2 regions of the Tateyamaria sp. LSS28 genome follow, and region 2 is predicted to be linked to the other one. Evidence: riboswitches for the same ligand, from Rfam matches in the RefSeq annotation. Region 2 holds a riboswitch; the other holds the start of a gene.
The links. A riboswitch is a leader RNA that binds a small molecule or an ion and turns the genes downstream of it on or off. The one in region 2 is predicted to bind cobalamin.
Positions count from the first base shown of each region.

Region 1: it holds a riboswitch for cobalamin, as region 2 does, so the genes downstream of both, AC53L6_RS17210 (DUF1636 family protein) here and AC53L6_RS15315 (DUF1636 family protein) in region 2, are expected to answer to the same signal.

Region 1 covers NZ_JCAPFI010000005.1:309,535-319,427, reverse strand. The annotation lists gene tkt (transketolase) at 1-707, shown strand, start outside; gene AC53L6_RS17235 (hypothetical protein) at 832-1,077, shown strand; gene AC53L6_RS17230 (DUF808 domain-containing protein) at 1,122-2,096, opposite strand; gene gap (type I glyceraldehyde-3-phosphate dehydrogenase) at 2,302-3,303, shown strand; gene AC53L6_RS17220 (hypothetical protein) at 3,378-3,521, shown strand; gene gap (type I glyceraldehyde-3-phosphate dehydrogenase) at 3,665-4,669, shown strand; cobalamin riboswitch at 4,803-5,017, shown strand; gene AC53L6_RS17210 (DUF1636 family protein) at 5,122-5,526, shown strand; gene AC53L6_RS17205 (ABC transporter ATP-binding protein) at 5,523-6,305, shown strand; gene AC53L6_RS17200 (ABC transporter substrate-binding protein) at 6,314-7,249, shown strand; gene AC53L6_RS17195 (FecCD family ABC transporter permease) at 7,261-8,301, shown strand; gene coaD (pantetheine-phosphate adenylyltransferase) at 8,340-8,831, opposite strand; gene AC53L6_RS17185 (CBS domain-containing protein) at 8,912-9,346, opposite strand; gene AC53L6_RS17180 (LysR family transcriptional regulator) at 9,521-9,893, opposite strand, start outside.
Region 2 covers NZ_JCAPFI010000004.1:565,168-575,060, reverse strand. The annotation lists gene AC53L6_RS15360 (circularly permuted type 2 ATP-grasp protein) at 192-1,619, shown strand; gene AC53L6_RS15355 (alpha-E domain-containing protein) at 1,624-2,565, shown strand; gene AC53L6_RS15350 (transglutaminase family protein) at 2,570-3,370, shown strand; gene AC53L6_RS15345 (proteasome-type protease) at 3,410-4,144, shown strand; gene AC53L6_RS15340 (5-carboxymethyl-2-hydroxymuconate Delta-isomerase) at 4,234-4,626, opposite strand; gene AC53L6_RS15335 (cobyric acid synthase) at 4,649-6,097, opposite strand; gene AC53L6_RS15330 (hypothetical protein) at 6,195-6,344, shown strand; gene cobO (cob(I)yrinic acid a,c-diamide adenosyltransferase) at 6,370-6,981, opposite strand; gene AC53L6_RS15320 (HAD family hydrolase) at 7,050-7,661, opposite strand; cobalamin riboswitch at 7,755-7,989, shown strand; gene AC53L6_RS15315 (DUF1636 family protein) at 8,075-8,449, shown strand; gene cobW (cobalamin biosynthesis protein CobW) at 8,453-9,508, shown strand; gene cobN (cobaltochelatase subunit CobN) at 9,533-9,893, shown strand, end outside.

The DNA.
Region 1 (9,893 bases), on a different contig from region 2:
TCATGTGCTTCACTGACTATGCCCGCCCCGCCATGCGTCTGGCAGCCCTGATGAAGATCCCAACAGTGTTCGTCATGACCCATGACAGCATCGGCCTGGGCGAAGATGGCCCGACTCACCAGCCGGTCGAGCATCTGGCCATCAGCCGGGCCACGCCCAACACCATGGTGTTCCGCCCCGCCGATGCGGTGGAAACCGCTGAAAGTTGGGAACTTGCGCTGTCATCCACTGAAACGCCGTCTGTCCTGTCCCTGACCCGTCAGGGCCTGCCGACAGTACGCACAGAGCACAAGCTGAAGAACATGACGGCCCAGGGCGCTTATGTGCTGGCTGAGGCCGAAGGCAAGCGCCAGGTGATTCTGATTGCCTCAGGTTCAGAGGTGTCCGTCGCACTTAAAGCTCGGGAAACCCTGCAAGACGCAGGTATTGGCACGCGTGTCGTATCGATGCCCTGCATGGAGTTGTTTGCACAACAGGATGAGAGCTATCGCCGCAAAGTCTTGCCTGCGGGAGCCGCTCGTATCGGCATCGAAGCAGCGGTGCGTCAGGGCTGGGATCGTTGGCTGCTGGGCGAACGTGGCAAGGCCAACAAGGCCGATTTTGTGGGTATGGAAGACTTTGGCGCATCCGCACCTGCCGACGTCCTGTTCGAAAAATTCGGTATCACGGCGGAAATAGTGGTCAAGAAGGCAAAGGCGCTTATATGAGCGAATGAGTGCCGTTAACGCCCCGGTTGAAATTTTGTGCTGTTCTTAGTGTCTCAGGTGTGGAAACTGGCACACACGTATTTGGAGAGTGAGCGCAAACAATAGGGCACGCGTGATTGGCATATTGATCATAGCCACAATTCTGGCCGCCGGTGGGGCAATAACAGCTTTGGCAATGGGCGCCAGTTGGTGGGTTGCCCTGCTTATCTATTCGTTCGGCGGGGCGGCTTTGACCGGTGCCATGACGATGCTTGTTTCGCTTAGAAAAGATGCGTGTGATCCCGCCCTGCCCATGTCTTCTGCGGCAGAATCTCAGGACTCGATGGTGGACGCCAAGATCAGCCCCAAGCCGCACGCGGAAACGGTCTGACATCAGATCGTCCGCGACCGGAAAATTGTACTTAGGCTTAATGATCAGGCGCGCGAAAGCGATGCAGATACACCACGCCAGATCGGCGTGATGATCTTTTCTCCAACCGGGATGAGTACAAAGCCCAAGGCAAGGCCCAAGATTCCATCAACGCCAGCCTTGGTGATCCAAGACACAAAGCCCGACGCCCCCTCTACCATGGCTCCCGCCGATTTGCCGAGGCCATAGATTATCTCTTCCGGTGTGTGCCAACCCATTTCTGCCAAGCCGTGCACAATGATGGACCCGCCAACCCAAAGCATGGCCGCCGTACCAACGATTGTCAGCAGCTTCATAAAGCCTGGCATCACCTTGACCAGCCCACGTCCCAGCGCCCGTGTCAGGCCAAGGCGACCATTGTTTGCCATGGCAAGGCCTGCGTCGTCCGCCTTCACGATCAATGCAACCGATCCATAGACCGCCACGGTGATCATGATGGCCACAGCCGCCAGCGTCGCGGCTTCCATCCAAAAGTTGCTTTCGGGGATTGCAGCCAGTGAGATCGTCATGATCTCCGCCGATAGGATAAAATCGGTCTTGATGGCACCTTGGGCCTTCTGCTCTTCCAGATGCGCCGGGTCTTGAACTTCAGTCTCTTTGCCTGGGTAATCATCGTGCCCATGGCCCCAGCCCAGCACATGCGCCACCTTCTCCGCCCCTTCGAAACACAAATAGGCTCCGCCCAGCATCAGAAGCGGCGGAATGGCCCAAGGCGCAAAGTTGGCCAGCAGCAGACCGATGGGCAACAGGAACACCAGCTTGTTCTTGAACGACCCCTTGGCGATACGCCAGATGATTGGCAATTCGCGGTCAGCTGAAAAGCCCGCAACGTATTTCGGCGTTACCGCAGCGTCGTCGATCACAGCGCCAGCCGCCTTCGCCCCTGCCTTGGCCGCCTGCCCAATCACATCATCCACCGATGCGGCCGCCACTTTGGCGATTCCCGCAACGTCGTCCAAAAGAGCCAAAAGTCCGCTCATTTCGCCCGTTCCCTCGTTTTGTCCTTACGTTAGCGCATAACACAGTGTGGCGGTTCCGCATACTGTTAGCGCGAACTGCATACAATGGAACACGTTTATCGCTAACACTCTGATTAATATTCTCTTTTCCCCTTCTCTCATTGCGGCGCAGCGGCTATCACGCTCGCGACATTCAAGCTGCCCCAGCGGAAGGACGACCGGAAGCATGACCATCAAAGTCGGAATTAACGGGTTTGGACGCATTGGGCGCTGCACCCTCAGCCATATTGCAACGTCGCTGCGCAACGACATCGACGTGGTGGCTGTGAACGCCACTGGACCGTTGGAAACTGCCGCCCACCTGATCAAGTATGACAGCGTGCACGGTCGTTTCCCAAACGAGGTGAAACTGACCAACGATACGATGGATCTGGGCCGCGGGCCGATCCGCATGATGTCGACCTATGACATGAACGAACTGGACTGGACCGGTGTTGACGTGGTGCTGGAATGCACGGGCAAGTTCAACGACGGCGACAAGGCTAAGGTGCATATGGAGCGCGGTGCCAAGAAAGTGCTGCTGTCGGCACCGGGCAAGAATGTGGACAAGACGGTTGTCTTCGGCGTGAACGACGAACAGCTGGCAGCCAATGATCGGATGATTTCCAACGGGTCCTGCACCACCAATTGCCTTGCCCCGCTGGCCAAGGTTCTGGATCGCGCTTTTGGCATCGAACGCGGTGTGATGACCACGATCCACAGCTACACGGGCGATCAGCCGACACTGGACCGTCGGCACGACGATTTATACCGGGCCCGCGCCGCGGCGATGGCCATGATCCCGACCTCGACCGGTGCCGCCAAGGCTCTGGGCGAAGTCCTCCCGAACCTTGCAGGCAAGCTCGACGGCACCGCCATGCGCGTGCCCACACCGAATGTGAGCGCCGTGGACCTGACATTTGAAGCCAGTCGCGATGTGACAGTGGATGAGGTGAATGCCGCCATGGCCGAGGCCGCCGCCGGTCCCATGGGCCGGGTATTGGCCTATGATGACGAACAGAAGGTCAGCATTGACTTCAACCACACCGAACATTCGTCCATCTTTGCCCCGGACCAGACCAAGGTGGTCGGCAACCGGATGGTGCGCGTTCTGGCCTGGTACGACAACGAATGGGCGTTTTCAGTCCGCATGGCCGATGTCGCGGTTGCCATGGGTCGCCTGACCTGAACAACGCGACAGGTTGCAAGCATCGGGTGGGGCTGTCACAACAGCCCTGCCCTTTTTCTTTGTGACGCAGCCCTATGACCAACCGCATCGCCCTTGTCCTTGCCCTGCTGATCATCGGCGCGATCACCCTGGATGTGATGCTGTATGGTAAGGAACACCTCATTTTCCTAGGCAAGAAATTCGCTGAGCTACTGGAGTGGATCGCGTTCTGGCGCTGACCCGCGCCCGACATGTCGCACCGATTTGACCGGCATCCCCGGTTGACAATCGCGTCGCTTTGCATTTGTTAGCGGTAACGGCGCTCCCCCGACCCTCGGGGCCGCGTTCAGACATCATTCTGACACCAGACATGGGGGATACCATGGCCATCAAAGTTGCAATCAACGGGTTCGGGCGCATCGGGCGCAATGTGCTGCGCGCGATCATCGAAAGCGGTCGGACAGATATCGAGGTGGTCGCGATCAACGACCTGGGCCCCGTGGAAACAAATGCACACCTGTTGCAATATGACAGCGTGCATGGCCGCTTCCCTGCCACCGTGACGGTCGCGGGCGACAGCATCGACGTGGGCAACGGCCCCATCAAGGTCACAGCAGAGCGCAACCCGGCCGATCTGCCCTGGAGCCATGTGGACATCGTGATGGAGTGCACAGGCATCTTCACCTCGAAAGAAGCCTGCCAGGCACATTTGGAGAATGGCAGCAGCCGCGTGCTGATCTCGGCCCCCGGCAAGAATGCCGACAAAACCATTGTATACGGTGTAAACCACGACGCCCTGTCGGGCGACGATGTGGTTGTGTCGAACGCCTCGTGCACGACCAACTGCCTGACGCCCGTGGCAAAGGTCCTGCACGACCAGTTCGGGATCAAGCGTGGCTTCATGACCACCGTGCACAGCTATACCGGCGACCAGCCGACGCTGGACACGATGCACAAGGACCTCTACCGCGCCCGTGCAGCGGCGCTGTCGATGATCCCCACCTCGACCGGGGCAGCCAAGGCCGTTGGTCTGGTCATGCCGGAACTGAACGGCAAGTTGGACGGTGTGGCGATCCGCGTCCCCACACCGAACGTATCCTGTGTCGACCTCACGGTTGAGGTGAATGGCGACGTGACCGTTGAGCAGATTAACGCAGCCATGACCGAAGCCGCCGCCGCTGGTCCACTGAAAGGTGTGCTGGGCGTAACGGACGCCAAACTGGTGTCAATGGACTTCAACCACGATCCGCACTCGTCGATCTTTGCCACCGACCAGACCAAGGTCATGGATGGCAACATGGTCCGTATCCTGAGCTGGTATGACAACGAATGGGGTTTCTCGAACCGCATGGGTGATACAGCGGTCGAGATGGGCAAATATCTCTGACCCGCACTGCATCGTAAGTCAAAAAGGCGCCCCGCACGGGCGCCTTTTTTGATTGCGACCACGGCCCCGCACGACAACGCCGATATCCGCGTATCCCCTCGATCTTTCCCGCTTGACGCGCCCCTGTTTCTAGCAGATCGTTTTCGGTGATGGTTCCCGGATGCCGACGGCTACCCGGGATGAAAAGGGAATACGGTGAGGATGCCAATTGGCGCCAAATCCGTAACTGCCCCCGCAACTGTGAGCGGTGAGCGACCCCGATGATCACCACTGAACGCACGCGTTCGGGAAGGATCGGGCAAGCCCGGACCCGCAAGTCAGGAGACCTGCCATCATTGATGTAACTTCAACCCGGACGGGGCGTCCGGACAGGAAGCCATGATGGTTTTTGCGGAACGACCCGCCAAAAGTGACATGTCTGCCGTACGCCTCGAACTATCGCGGAGGGCGACATGGGCCAACCACCACAGAAGATCACGATATGTACATCCTGTCGGCACAAGGGCAGCAATTGCCGACCCGGCTATGAACTGATTGCAAAATTGCGCGCTGCGATTGCCGCGGCGGGCGACAGCATCACGGACGAGTTTGAAATCTCTGGCGTGGCCTGCATGGCCGGATGCGATCGCCCCTGCACCGTTGCCTATCACGGCACCCGCAAGGCCACGTACCTGTTTGGGGATATCGAAGCGGACACAGACATAGACGACCTCGTGGCATTTGCGCAGCAGTACACACGGATAGACGACGGCTGGTGTTCATCCGTAAACCGCCCCGGAAAACTGCGCACATCGACACTGGCGCGCGTGCCCGCTGCCATCATCGCGCTGGAAGACAGCGACGTGCGCGCGTCATGAGCGCAGCGGACGTTGTTGCTGAGAATATCAGCTGGACACCGCAGCGGGCCACGGCCCCCCTGCTAAAACCGACCAGCTTTTGCGTCGAAGCCGGACAGGTGTTGGGCGTCGTTGGGCCAAACGGGGCTGGCAAATCCACACTGTTGCGGATGATCTACCGCTACTACCGCCTTTCGGCCGGGCAAATTCGCATCGCGGGCGAAGACATCTGGTCCATCCCCCCCCGTCTGGCAGCTCAACGTGTGGCGGCGGTGTTGCAGGAACAGGCCTCTTCCTTTGGACTGACAGTGCGCGAGGTCGTGACACTGGGTCGCACACCGCACCGCGCCGGGTTTTCCGCCAGCGGCGCACGAGATGCTGACATCGTCGCAAGCACGATCAAGCAGTTGCACCTTCAGGATTTCGTGGATCGGGACGTGGCAACACTGTCAGGTGGAGAACGGCAGCGGGTTATGGTGGCCCGTGCACTGGCGCAGGAACCGCAGGTCCTGGTGCTCGATGAGCCGACCAATCACCTGGATATTCGCCACCAACTCGAAGTGCTGGCCCTGATCCGCCAACTCGACCTGACGATCATCGTCTCGCTGCACGACCTGAACATGGCCGCGCAGACCTGTGACGCCATCCTGCTTCTTGAGAATGGCCACACCAAGGGCTTTGGCCCTCCCGATCAGGTGCTGACCGAAGCACAGGTGTCATCCGCATTCCGTGTCGATGCGCGGCGCGAGCGGCTGAACCCAAGCGATACCAAACATTTTTCATTCCATTTGCCGACATAGGGCCCCCAATGAAATTCACACTCACCACCCTCACCACTATCCTGTGCGCCACGGGCGCATTTGCACAAACCACGGTGCAAAGCTGTGACCGTACTGTCACCTTCGATGCCCCGCCACAGGCTGCAATTTCGAACGATGTGAACCTGACCGAGATGATGCTTGTCCTGGGCCTTGCAGACCGGATGGTCGGTTACACAGGTATTTCGGGCTGGAAAACACTAGACGAAGAGATGACGGCGGGCATCGAAGCGCTGCCAGAATTGTCCGCAAAATACCCCAGCAAAGAGGTGCTGATCGGAGCAGACGCAGACTTCTTCTTTGCCGGTTGGAACTACGGCATGAAGGTCGGAGGCGATGTCACGCCTGAAACGCTCGCGCCCTTTGGCATCGACGTGTACGAGCTGACGGAAAGCTGCATTCACATCGGCGACAAAGGCGCGGCCAGCATGGACGACATGTACAACGACCTGCTGAACCTGGGTGCGATTTTTGACGTTTCTGACAAGGCCGAAGCATTGGTCGCAGACTACCGCGCCGATCTGGAGGGGTTTACGGCGGAGCTAGAGCCACTTGAGGCGGCCCCCCGTGTCTTTGTCTATGACAGTGGTGAAGATGTGCCATTTACGGCAGGGCGCTATGCCATGCCCAACGCCCTGATCGAAGCAGCGGGTGGCGCCAACATCATGAATGACTTTGAAAAAAGTTGGGCCACCGTCGGTTGGGAAGCGGTGGTTGAGCGCAATCCCGAAATCATTGTGATCGTGAATTACGGTGAGGTCACAGCTGAGGAAAAACGCGCCTTCATGATGTCCAACCCCGCCTTTGCCGAGATTGATGCAGTCAAAAATAATCGCTTCGTCACCTTGGAATATGTCGAGGCAACACCGGGTCCCCGCAACATCAACGCGGTCAAGACGCTCGCCGCCGCATTCCGCGCAGAGTGACACGCATGGAGATGACCGGCGCAACCGTAAAAAGCCGTACCCCGACGCGCCCGTTAGTGATCGGCGTGGGTTTTGTGGTGCTGGTGCTCTCCATTTCCGCAGCCGTTGGCCTTGGTGCAATCCCGATCCCGATGTCGGTGGTTTGGGGCGTAGTCGCTAACAAGATATCGCCCGACTGGGTGCCGGTGGTATGGTCTTCGGGGCGCGAGGCGATTGTGTGGGACATCCGCTTTCCCCGCGCGCTTCTGGCGTGTTGTGTCGGGGCCGGACTTGCAATGGTCGGGGCCAGCCTGCAGGCCGTTACGCGCAATCCGCTGGCCGATCCCCATCTTCTGGGCATCTCTGCCGGAGGAGCCTTTGGTGCCATCCTGGCCTTGCTGCATACGGGTCTGTTTCTGGGCCTGCTCACCGTACCGCTTTTGGCCTTCCTTGGTGCGCTCGCAGCGACGCTGCTTGTGCTCGCCGTATCCCAGTTTGCCTCGGCAACCAGCGCAGATCGTCTGATCCTGGCCGGTGTTGCCGTGTCCTTCATCGTCATGTCACTGGCCAATATGCTGATCTTTCTTGGTGATCCACGTGCCACCCACACAGTGGTGTTCTGGATGCTCGGTGGGCTAGGCCTCGCCCAGTGGGGCCAGCTTGTCTTTCCATTTGCCATCCTTGTCGCAGGCGGCGCTTACCTGTGGATCAACGCCAGCAACCTGAATGCAATGACCATCGGGGATGAAACAGCATCCACTTTGGGCATTTCGGTGGCTCGGTTTCGCCTCTCCGTTTTCGTGGTGGGCGCGCTGATCACCGGTGTCATGGTGGCCTTCTCCGGCATCATCGGTTTTGTTGGCCTGATGGTGCCACACATCGTGCGCCTGATCGACGGGGGCGACTATGCCCGCGTTCTGCCTGCTTCTGCCCTGCTTGGCGCCGTGTTCCTGATCTGGGCTGATGTTCTTGCGCGCACATTCATGGCGCCCGACGAGGTGCCAATTGGCGTCATCACCGGGCTAATTGGTGGTGTCTTCTTTGTCTGGCTGCTGCGACGGCGCGTGGGCTAGGTAAAAGTTCCCTCGACAAACGTGTCGAAAGATCCAGATCAACCGAACCGCTGTTCCAGCGCGTCATTCACAAGCGGTGTCACAAATTTACTGACATCGCCCCCAAGGCGGGCAATTTCCTTGACCAGCTTGGATGCAATCGCCTGGTGTTCCGCCTCGGCCATCAGGAAAACAGTCTCGATGCTGTTATCAAGCTGGCGGTTCATGCCGACCATCTGGAATTCGTATTCAAAATCGGCAACGGCCCGCAGTCCACGAATGATAAGCTGTGCTCCGACGTCGCGGGCACAATCGATCAACAGGTTTTCAAAGGGATGGGCGACAATCTCGGTCCCCGTTTGCGCGCTCAACTTCGCGCATTCGGCCTCGATCATGGCCACGCGTTCTTCCAATGAGAACAAAGGCCCTTTGTCGCGGTTGATGGCAACGCCAATCACCAATCTGTCGACCATGGGACTGGCCCGCCGAATGATATCAATGTGCCCCAGCGTGATGGGATCGAAGGTGCCAGGGTAAAGGCCGATGCGCATTGGCGGCTCCGTCAGTCGTCTTGGCCGCAATGCAGCATTTCAGACACGCGATTGCAAGCAAACACGACGCAAGCGTCTGGTTAGTGGCCCATAATCATGCCTTGAAGCGCTTCCTTCTCCATCGACAGCTCGGTCAGCCGCGCCTTGACCACGTCGCCCAGGGTAATCAGCCCCACGAGTTGCCCGTCCTCGACGACGGGCATGTGGCGAAATCGGCCTTCCGTCATCTGGGCCAAGATATCGTCCGCCTTGTCGTCGCGCTGGCATGTCACCAGTTTCGAGGTCATGAAGTTGTCCACCGGCTCGTTCAGGATGGCCCCACCCCGCTTGGCCAGAAACCGCACGATGTCGCGCTCCGACAGGATACCCTCGGCGGTTAGCCCATCTGTTGAGACGACGACTGTCCCGATCCTGCGCTCGGCAAGGATCTTCGCCGCTTCTGACACCTGCGTGCCGGGTTTCACCGTAACAACAGCGTCATCGGATTTGGACTTGAGAATCTGGTGCACAAGCATGGATCTGGACCTCGTCAATACTGCGACATAACTCAGCGTCTGCCGCCAAGGCCCTGTCTGTCAAGTGTACGAACGTCGCCCGGCGATCCACTGCCGGTTGAAATTTGTCCATGAGCGCGCACCCCAAGCATCAAAAAAGAAGTTGAATATATTCCCGCAAGAACTTGATTTTATTTATACATACCCTTCAAGTCTCGCAATCTCGGACCGGACGCCCTGCACCAAAAGCTCGGCAAACGCGTTCAACCGTCGGTCACGGGTATCAGACTGATGCCGGATCAGGAAAAAACTGCGCGACAGAGACATCTGGTCAAGAAGCACGCGGCGCAGACCAGATGCGAATGGCAAGGCAAAGTCGTGCACCACACCGACGCCCGCACCCTGCCGCAGTAGGTTCAACTGCACCGCGACCGAGTTGGACGCCAGTGCAACCCGTTCGACCCCGGCATCGGCCAGATAATCCAGTTCTCGATCAAAAATCATGTCAGGGATGTATCCAACAATCCGGTGTGACTGCAGGTCGGTCATCTTGGCCAGCGGCGCAGCA
Region 2 (9,893 bases):
ATCGTCCCTGAAACCCGGCGAAACGTCCAGTGCGCCCGCGCACGGAAACTGTGTGCTCAGTGTGGCCCATTCTGGCGCAAGCAGCACTCTTGATACAGCAAACGCCTGATTATTCGACAGGATTTCACATGAAACCCGCCAATTGCGTCGTTTTTGTTGCGACATTGCGTGGAATATGCAGGCTAAAGGTCATGTCCGGAAGACCCACGTATTTCGACGAGATGTTTGGCCACGGCACAGCCGCACGTGCCCCCTATGCCGATTACTCCAAATGGTTCGCGGACGAAGACACCGCCCGCCTACTCTCCAAGTCAGAGGAAGCCGAAGCGCTATTCCGATTGATCGGCGTGACCTTCAATGTCTACGGCGATCCAGACGCCACCGAACGGTTGATCCCATTTGACTTGGTGCCGCGTATCATCGCGGCCCGCGAGTGGGCAAAGGTGGCCAAGGGGATCGAACAGCGTGTGCGGGCGCTCAACGCCTTTCTGCATGATATTTATCATCGACAAGAGATCGTGCGCGCAGGACGCCTGCCTGCCGAAATGATCGCGCGCAACGATGCTTTCCTGCCTGAGATGATCGGCGTCTCGCCCCCCGGCGACATCTATACCCATATCGTCGGCACCGATCTGGTGCGCACCGGGGATGACGAGTTCTTTGTTTTGGAAGACAACGCGCGCACCCCTTCGGGTGTAAGCTACATGCTCGAAAACCGCGAGACGATGCTGCACATGTTCCCGGAGCTGTTCAGCAAGATCAAAGTGCAATCTGTCGGCCAGTACCCACGATCATTGCGCAAATCGCTTTCAGCCTGCGCACCGGATGCCTGCAATGGTCGCCCGACCATTGCCGTCCTGACACCGGGCATCCACAACTCGGCCTATTACGAGCACGCGTTCCTTGCCGATCAAATGAGCGCCGAGCTGGTTGAAGGGCATGATTTGCGCGTCGTGGACGGGCGTGTGGCGATGCGGACCACACGGGGCTACAAACCTATCGATGTGCTTTATCGCAGGGTGGATGATGAATATCTCGATCCGATGAACTTCAACCCGGACAGCGTTTTGGGTGTACCCGGCATCATGGACGTCTATCGCGCCGGTGGGATCACGATTGCCAACGCACCCGGCACGGGGATCGCGGACGACAAGGCGATCTACAGCTACATGCCGGACATCGTCGAATTCTACACCGGCGAAAAGGCAATCCTGCAAAACGTGCCGACGCATCGCTGTTCGGAACCGCAGGCCCTGAAATACGTGCTCGATAACCTTGCCGATCTGGTGGTGAAGGAAGTGCATGGCTCGGGCGGCTACGGGATGCTTGTCGGCCCTGCGGCATCCAAGAAAGAGATCGAGGACTTCCGCGCCAAGCTGGACGCCGCCCCCGGCAACTACATCGCCCAACCAACTTTGGCCCTGTCCACAGTGCCTATCCTGACGGATGCGGGCCTTGCGCCGCGCCACGTGGATTTGCGCCCCTTTGTCCTTGTCTCGCCTGACCGGATCGACATCACGCCCGGTGGGCTGACACGTGTGGCCCTTACTGAAGGGTCGCTTGTCGTGAACTCATCGCAGGGTGGCGGGACCAAAGACACTTGGGTGCTGGAGGAGTAGCGCGATGCTGGGCAAGACCGCAGGCGGGCTCTTCTGGATGTTCCGCTACCTTGAACGGGCCGAGAACACCGCACGTATGATTGACGCGGGGCTGCGCATTTCGCTGACGCGATCGAGCGCTGCAGAAAGTGAATGGACGTCAATCCTTTCCTCAACCGGCCTGAGCGCAGCATATTCCGAGATACACGGCGCGCCCGATGGCCCAAAGGTGATCGACTTCCTGCTGCGCGACCCGAACAACCCCGGCTCGATCATGGCAGGGATCGAAGCCGCGCGCATGAATGCCCGGGTTGTGCGCACTGCGCTCACCCGAGAAGTGTGGGAGGCGGTGAACGAGTGCTACATGGTGCTGAAGCGACTGTTGGCTCAGCAAGTCCAAGACCGCGATCTGCCGCGAGTGCTGCAAGTGATCCGTCAACGCAGCGCTTTTGTGCGCGGGGCGCTGCACGGCACGATGGTGCGCAACCACATCTACAACTTTGCCCGGATCGGCACCTTTTTCGAACGGGCTGACAACACGGCGCGCATCCTTGATCAGAAATACTATATCCTGCTGCCCTCGGTCCGGCTGGTGGGCAGCCCATCCGACAACGTGCAGTGGGACACGATCCTGCGCGCCACATCAACGACACGGGCCTACCAAACCCTGCACGACGGAGAGGTAGACCCCAAAGCGATCGCAAAGTTCCTGATCCTTGACGGTCGTCTGCCGCGCAGCCTCGCCTTTTGCTATGGCAAGATCGGCGACAACCTCGGCTACCTCGAGCAGGAATACGCGACCCGGCACACCTGCCAATCCCTCGCCGACGCGCTTTGTTCGAAATTCAAGGCGCACGACATGAACGCCATCTTTGACTATGGTCTGCACGAATTCATCACGGATTTCCTGCGGGACAGCGCGGCCCTGGGTCGCCAGATCGAAATTGACTACCGATTTATTGAATGACCCCATGCGCCTGAACGTTCTTCACAAAACCCACTACACCTACGACGCGCCTGTTCCATACGGGCTGCAGCAGGTCCGCCTGCGTCCCAAGTCCCGCCTTGGTCAATTGGTCGAAGAATGGCGTATCGATGTGACCGGGGGGCAGGTAGAGGTGTCGTTCGAAGATGAGCACGCAAATGCAGTTGATCTGGTCAGCTTCGCGTCGGGCCAGACCGAGATTGAGATCACTTGTGCCGGCATTGTCGACGTCGAAGACAAGGCGGGCATTGTAGGACCGCAAGGCGGATATGTTCCCTTGTGGCTGTTCCGGCGCAGTACGGTGCTGACCAAACCGGGTGAGCACGTGCAGGCGTTGGCAGACAGCGCGCCCGCAAACTGCAGCGATCTGGATCGGCTGCACGCCCTGTCCGCCCATGTTCTTGAACAGGTGCCTTACTCAACTGATCAGACGGCCTCTGACCTCACGGCGGAAGCCGTGATGGAGGCAGGTCATGGTGTATGCCAGGACCATGCCCATGTGTTCATCACGGCGGCCCGCCTACTCGGGTTTCCTGCCCGCTATGTCTCGGGATACCTGATGATGGATGATCGGGTCGATCAGGACGCCAGCCATGCCTGGGCAGAAGCGTATGTGGAAGGCTTGGGTTGGGTGGGGTTCGACATTTCCAACGGCATCTCGCCCGACGCACGTTACGTGCGTGTCGCCACGGGCCTTGACTATCGCGGGGCCGCCCCGATTTCCGGTTTACGCTATGGTAACGCCGGGGAAGATATGTCTGTGACCTTGCAGGTGCAGCAGCAATAGCGCAGATTTGCCGCGACTCGGGGCGGGGACACACAAGATATGACCTATTGCGTAGGGATGCGGTTAGATGCCGGACTGATTTTTATGTCCGACACACGCACCAATGCGGGCGTCGACAACATCTCGACCGTGAAGAAAATGCACACTTGGGAGGTGCCAGGTGAGCGCGTCATCGTGATCATGACAGCCGGAAACCTTGCGACCACGCAATCCGTCATCTCGCTTCTGGATGAGCGTTCAAAGGCCCCGGAAGATCGCAGCCCGTCGATCCTTGAAGCGCCGTCTATGTTTCAGGTTGCGAGAGAGGTTGGGCGGACGCTGAAAGAGGTGATCCAATCCAACGCCACAACGGGCATGGAAGCCGATGGCGCGTTTGGCGCAACCATGATCATCGGTGGGCAAATCAAGGGATCGCCGCCCCGCCTCTTCCTTGTCTATCCCGAAGGGAACTTCATCGAAGCTTCGGATGACACGCCGTTTTTCCAGATTGGCGAAGCGAAGTACGGCAAACCCATCATCGTCCGTGCCCATGATCCGGCCATGCGTTTTGAGGATGCGGTAAAGCTGCTCATGGTCAGCTTTGACTCTACCATCAAGTCGAACCTGTCAGTGGGCCTGCCACTTGATTACTTGACCTATGATCGCGACAGCCTGTCTATCACCCATGCCGAGCGGATCGAAGCGGATGACCCGTATTTCCAGACGGTTTCGAATGGATGGGGGCAAGCGCTGAAGGTCGCCTTTGATCAATTGCCTGAATTTGCCTTCAAGTGATCCCGCAGGCGCTGCGCGACGACATATTTTAGGGGGCTCCGCCCCCGCCCTGCGGGCTCCCCCGTGGTATTTTCAGTCAGAAGAAACTTCTAGTGCATGTCCGGCGGCAAGTAGTTGCGGATCGAGCTGGTTTTGCGGCTGTGGTTTTGGTCGATCTCTCGAAGTTCGACTGACAGCATGAAAGGGTGATGCGCCATGTGATCTGCGGTATAGGACTTGGCCGCCTCAAAGACCGCATCTGTGGCAGCGGTTTTCTGGTCCTCGGTCCGCCCGACGGCCAACCGGATCACAATGTCGATGAAACCGTGTTTTGGATCACCATCCGCGATCACGCTGTGTTGTGCAGCATGTGCGCGCACCCGAATACCCGCCGCAGGAAACACACCGGTAGCTGCCGCTGCATCCTTTAACGCACGGCAAAGGCCGTGCATGTCCAACTGACTTTCGAGATTGGCGGAGTAGTCGATCACGATATGAGGCATGTGCCGACTCTGTGCCCCCACCCTATCGTGCGCAAGCCAAAAGCGCGTCGATGTCGAGATGGGTCTCGAGATGATCCGCCAATGCGTCAAGCGTTGTTTCCACGGTATCGGCGTAAGACTGGTTGCCATGGTTCACAGCGAATCCCGCCAACCATGCCCGGCGAAAGCCATCATCGCGGAACATGCCATGCAGGTAACTGCCGGCAATCCGTCCATCTGCGCTGATCGCACCCTCATTCTGCCCCGCGACCTGCGCAAATGGACGCGCGCGATCGGGTCCCTCGCTGCGTCCAATGTGAATTTCATACCCGTGAAAGGCTTGCGCCGTTGGAACATGGACCGCCTCGATGGTGGTCAACCGTTTGTCATCTGTCATCTTGGTCTGGATATCCAGCAATCCGATCCCATCCGTAGCGCCTGCAGGCCCTTCAATGCCCTCAGGATCATCCACCACCCGTCCAAGCATCTGGAACCCGCCACAGATCCCTAAGACAGACCCACCGCGCCGCGCGTGGGCACGGATATCCTCGTCCCAGCCCTGGTCCCGCAGAAATTGTAGATCGCCCCGCGTCGATTTGCTGCCCGGGATGATCACCACGTCCGTGTCCGCAGGCAACGGTTGGCCCGCATGCAGCATGGTCAACCGCACCCCCGGCTCCTGTGCCAACGGGTCAAGATCATCGAAATTCGCGATACGCGACAGCTTGAGGCACACGATGTGCAGGCCATCCGGGCGGCGCGGTGTCGCGATATCCAGCGCATCCTCTGCTGGCAGTTTCCAGGCATCCGGAAACCAAGGCACCACGCCAAAGCCACGCCACCCTGTGTGTTTTTCAATCAGGGCGTAACCATCGTCAAACAGGCGCGGATCACCACGAAAGCGATTGATCAGAAAGCCCTGGATCAGTGCGGCGTCTTCCGGATCAATCACAGACTGCGTTCCCACAACCTGCGCAATCACCCCGCCACGGTCGATGTCACCAGCCAGGATCACGGGGCAGTCGGCGGCGCGGGCAAAGCCCATATTGGCAATATCACCGGGGCGCAGGTTCACCTCGGCCGGGCTGCCCGCCCCTTCGACCAGCACCAGATCATGTGCCTGCTTCAACCGATCAAAGCTGTCGAGTACATGTTCCATAAGCTGCGGCTTTAGCGCGGCGTATTCCCGCGCCTTCACCGTGGTCAGGCGCTTGCCCTGCACCACGACCTGGCTGCCCACATCCGTCTCAGGCTTCAGAAGCACCGGGTTCATGTCGGTATGCGGTTCCAACCCGCAAGCCATGGCCTGCAGCGCCTGGGCGCGGCCAATCTCGCCCCCATCGGTCGTCACGGCGGCATTGTTCGACATGTTTTGCGGCTTGAAAGGGGCGACGGATATGCCTCGGCGCTTTGCCGCGCGGCACATACCCGACACCAGCATCGACTTGCCGACATTCGAGCCCGTGCCTTGAAACATGAGGGCTTTCGCCATGATACCTCCATCCTGACAACCCAGAAATGCCAGATTCGTCGCGCATGCTGATGCGACGATCACTTACATGACACCACACAAACGAAACGGAAAGATCATGTTGGATTTCACAAACACACCCGAACGCCGCAAGCGCGCGGCCAAGGCGCGGGCACGCAAAACGATGATCCTGATGGGGCTGGCAATCGCTGTACCAGCGGCAGCTTGGGCCATCGACCTCGACACTGTCGCAGCGCTTTTGAGCTAAACCTCTCGCTGCCCTATGGGCGGCCTCAGAATTCCACGCCCTTCTGCGCCTTCACGCCCAGATCTTTGAAGGGGTGCTTCACCAACGTCATCTCGGTCACGAGGTCCGCAGCCTCTATCAGTTCGGGCTTCGCGTTCCGGCCTGTCAGCACCACATGCGTCATCTCGGGCTTTTCTGTCATCAGGAAATCCACAACCTCGTCGATATCCAGATAATCGTAGCGCAACGCGATGTTGATCTCGTCCAGCAAGACAAACTGGATCTCGGGATCAAGGATCTGCTCCTTGGCAATCTTCCACCCATTCTGCGCCGCCGCGATGTCCCGCTCACGGTCCTGGGTTTCCCAAGTGAACCCTTCTCCGGACACAAAAAACCGGCACTCATCCGCGAACCGGTCCCGTAGGAACGTCTTTTCCCCGGTGTCCCAATTGCCCTTGATGAACTGAACCACCGCACAGGGCATACCATGCGAAATGCAACGCATGATCATCCCGAACCCGGACGAGGATTTGCCCTTGCCCGGCCCGGTATGGACCATGATCAGACCCTTCTCCTCGGTCTTGGTCGCCATCATCTTGTCGCGGGCGGCCTTGATCTTTTTCATCTTGGCATTGTGGCGTTCGGTGATGTCGTCCATGGCGTCCTCCGGTGTTGGTCGACCAAGTGGTGCCACTATTTGACCGGCGCGACCAGAGGCGTTTGTGCCTATCGGGCCAAGCGATCCAGAAACGGCCCAAGACCATCACGCGTGTTATCGGCAAAATGGTAGGCGTGCCAGCCACGCGCTTGTGCTGCGTCAACATTCCGTTTCGAATCGTCCACCAGAACATGGGACGCAGCAGCTGCACCCGTCCAATCCTCGATCTGCGCAAAATAGGCATCCTCGGGTTTCGCACAGCCCATGCGACCGGAGGCAAAGACCCGTTCAACCCGATCGGCAAACCCCATCTCTGTCTCGATATACGCTGCCCGGCGCGCCTCGTTATTTGTGCCGATCACGTGGCGAAACGCCGAACGCTCCAAGTGCGGCAGGACAGCCGGGTCAGGACGGGCATCCTTGGCAAACCAGTAGGCAAGAAAGGCGTCCACGTCGATCTCTTGCTCCAAGCCGGCGATCCACTCGGACAGGGCGTCGCGCAGGTCTCGCTCGCCTCGTATGATAGAGCGAATGCGCTCGGGCCGGAACAGATGCGATTGCAAGGTGTCCAGCCGCACACCCCAATCGTCAAACAGAGCATCCGCCCAGACAAATCGCCCGTCCACCATGTTGTCGTTCAGAACACCATCGAAATCCCAAACAATGACCTGTTCCTTCATGGCAAGCTCCGCACTCTCAAACGAGCTCCACCGTAACGCAACGACCCATTGTTCACCATTGCGTTCCCGCTTGACTCTGTATCGCCGCCCGCGCACTACGGTTCTGCTGGTGCCCGGGGTCCGCTTCGGGTGAAAAGGGAATGCCGCGCAGGAATTTTCGAGTGAAAATTCTTGTCAAAGCAGCCGCCCCCGCGACCGTGACCGGAGAGGTCCCCCCACGCCACTGGCCAAGCGCCGGGAAGGCAGGGTGGCCGATGAGGCCCGCTCTCAATGGAGAGGCGCCTCGAAATCCGCAAGCCGGGAGACCTGCCAGCGAGAGAAGACGAAACCGGACGGGGTGTGCCGGGTGTCGGGAACCAACGGCCCCCTCGCCGCCCGCCATCTGCCATGCTGTCCCCTGACAGGGAAAGAACATGGCCGATCTGCCCCCCGTGGAACTCTTGGTCTGCGTGAAATGCCGCCGCGAGTTGGAGGTGCCTGAGGACGGCACGCGCCCCGGCGAAGCGTTACACGCCGAACTTGCCAACCGCACCATGCCCGAGGGCGTGACGCTCAAAGCCGTTGAATGCCTGTCCAACTGCTCGTCCGGCTGCTCGGTCGCCGTGCGCGGTGGTGCGCAGCGCTGGACCTATGTCTACGGCAACCTGATGGAAGACCGAGACGCCGACATAGTGGTCGATGGTATCGCCAAATATGCCGCCACCACCGACGGCATCGTGCCGTGGCGCGAGCGCCCCGAACATTTCCGCAAAAACTGCATCGCCCGCATCCCCCCGCCGGAGTTCTGATCTATGGCAAACTTGAACAAAGTCCCCGTCACCGTCATCACCGGCTTTCTCGGCTCCGGCAAGACGACCCTTGTGCGTCACCTGATGCAGAACCCGCAAGGCAAGCGACTTGCCGTGATCGTCAACGAGTTCGGCGATGTGGGCGTGGACGGCGACATCCTCAAAAGCTGCGCCATTCCCGACTGCCCGGCCGAGAACATCATGGAGTTGGCCAACGGCTGCATCTGCTGCACCGTGGCCGACGACTTCATCCCGACAATCGAGGCACTGATGGCCCTCGACCCGCAGCCCGAACACATCCTGATCGAAACCTCCGGCCTCGCTCTGCCCAAACCGCTGCTCAAGGCGTTCGACTGGCCCGATATCCGCAGCCGCATCACGGTGGACGGTGTGATCGCTTTGGCCGATGCCGAAGCGGTGGCCGCGGGCCGCTTCGCCCCGGATGTGGCGGCCGTCGACGCCCAGCGCGAAGCCGATGACAGCCTTGATCACGAAACTCCCCTTTCGGAAGTGTTCGAGGATCAGATCAGCTGCGCCGACATCATCCTGCTGACCAAACCCGACCTTGCGGGCCCCGAGGGCATTGCCAAGGCCAAAGAGGTGATCGCCGCCGAAGCGCCCCGCACCTTGCCTGTCGTGGAAGTCGCCGAAGGGGCAGTCGATCCCCGCGTGATCCTTGGGCTGGAAGCGGCTGCCGAAGACGACATGGACGCGCGCCCGTCCCACCACGACGGGCATGACGACCACGAACATGACGACTTTGAAAGCGTCATCATCGACATCCCCGAAGCCAGCGATCCGGCGGAACTGGTTGCCCGCATCGAAGCGATGGCCAAGACGCAGAACATCCTGCGGGTCAAAGGCTACGCCGCCGTCGCTGGCAAGCCCATGCGCCTACTGGTCCAGGCCGTCGGTGCCCGTGTCCGCCACCAGTTCGACCGCCCGTGGGGGCCGGACGAGGCGCGGCAGGGCCGTTTGGTCGTGATTGCCGAACATGACGACGTGAACGAAGCAGCCATTCGCGCCGCCCTGGTCCAAGTCACCGAAGCCGCCGAGTAACGAAACCGCCCCAAGGCCCCAGCCATGCATGTCGTCTTCCGCGAAAGCCACGGGCTCGAAGAGACCGAGACACCCACCGATCTGGGGCAGACGCCTGCGGATCTGGTGGTGCTGTCGTTCTCGGACAGCGACCTTGGCGCCTTCGCGGCGGCATGGCACCGGGCGGACGGCAAGCTGCCCACGGTACGGCTCGCCAATTTGGTGGGCCTCAAGCACCCTCTGTCCGTCGACACCTATGTCGAACAGACACTTGAAGGGGCCAAGGGCATCCTGATCCGCCTGATCGGGGGTGTGCCCTATTGGTCCTACGGGTTGCAACAGGTCGAAGCACTGTGTCGCGCCAAGGGCATCGCGCTGGCTGTCCTGCCCGCCGATGGGCGGCCCG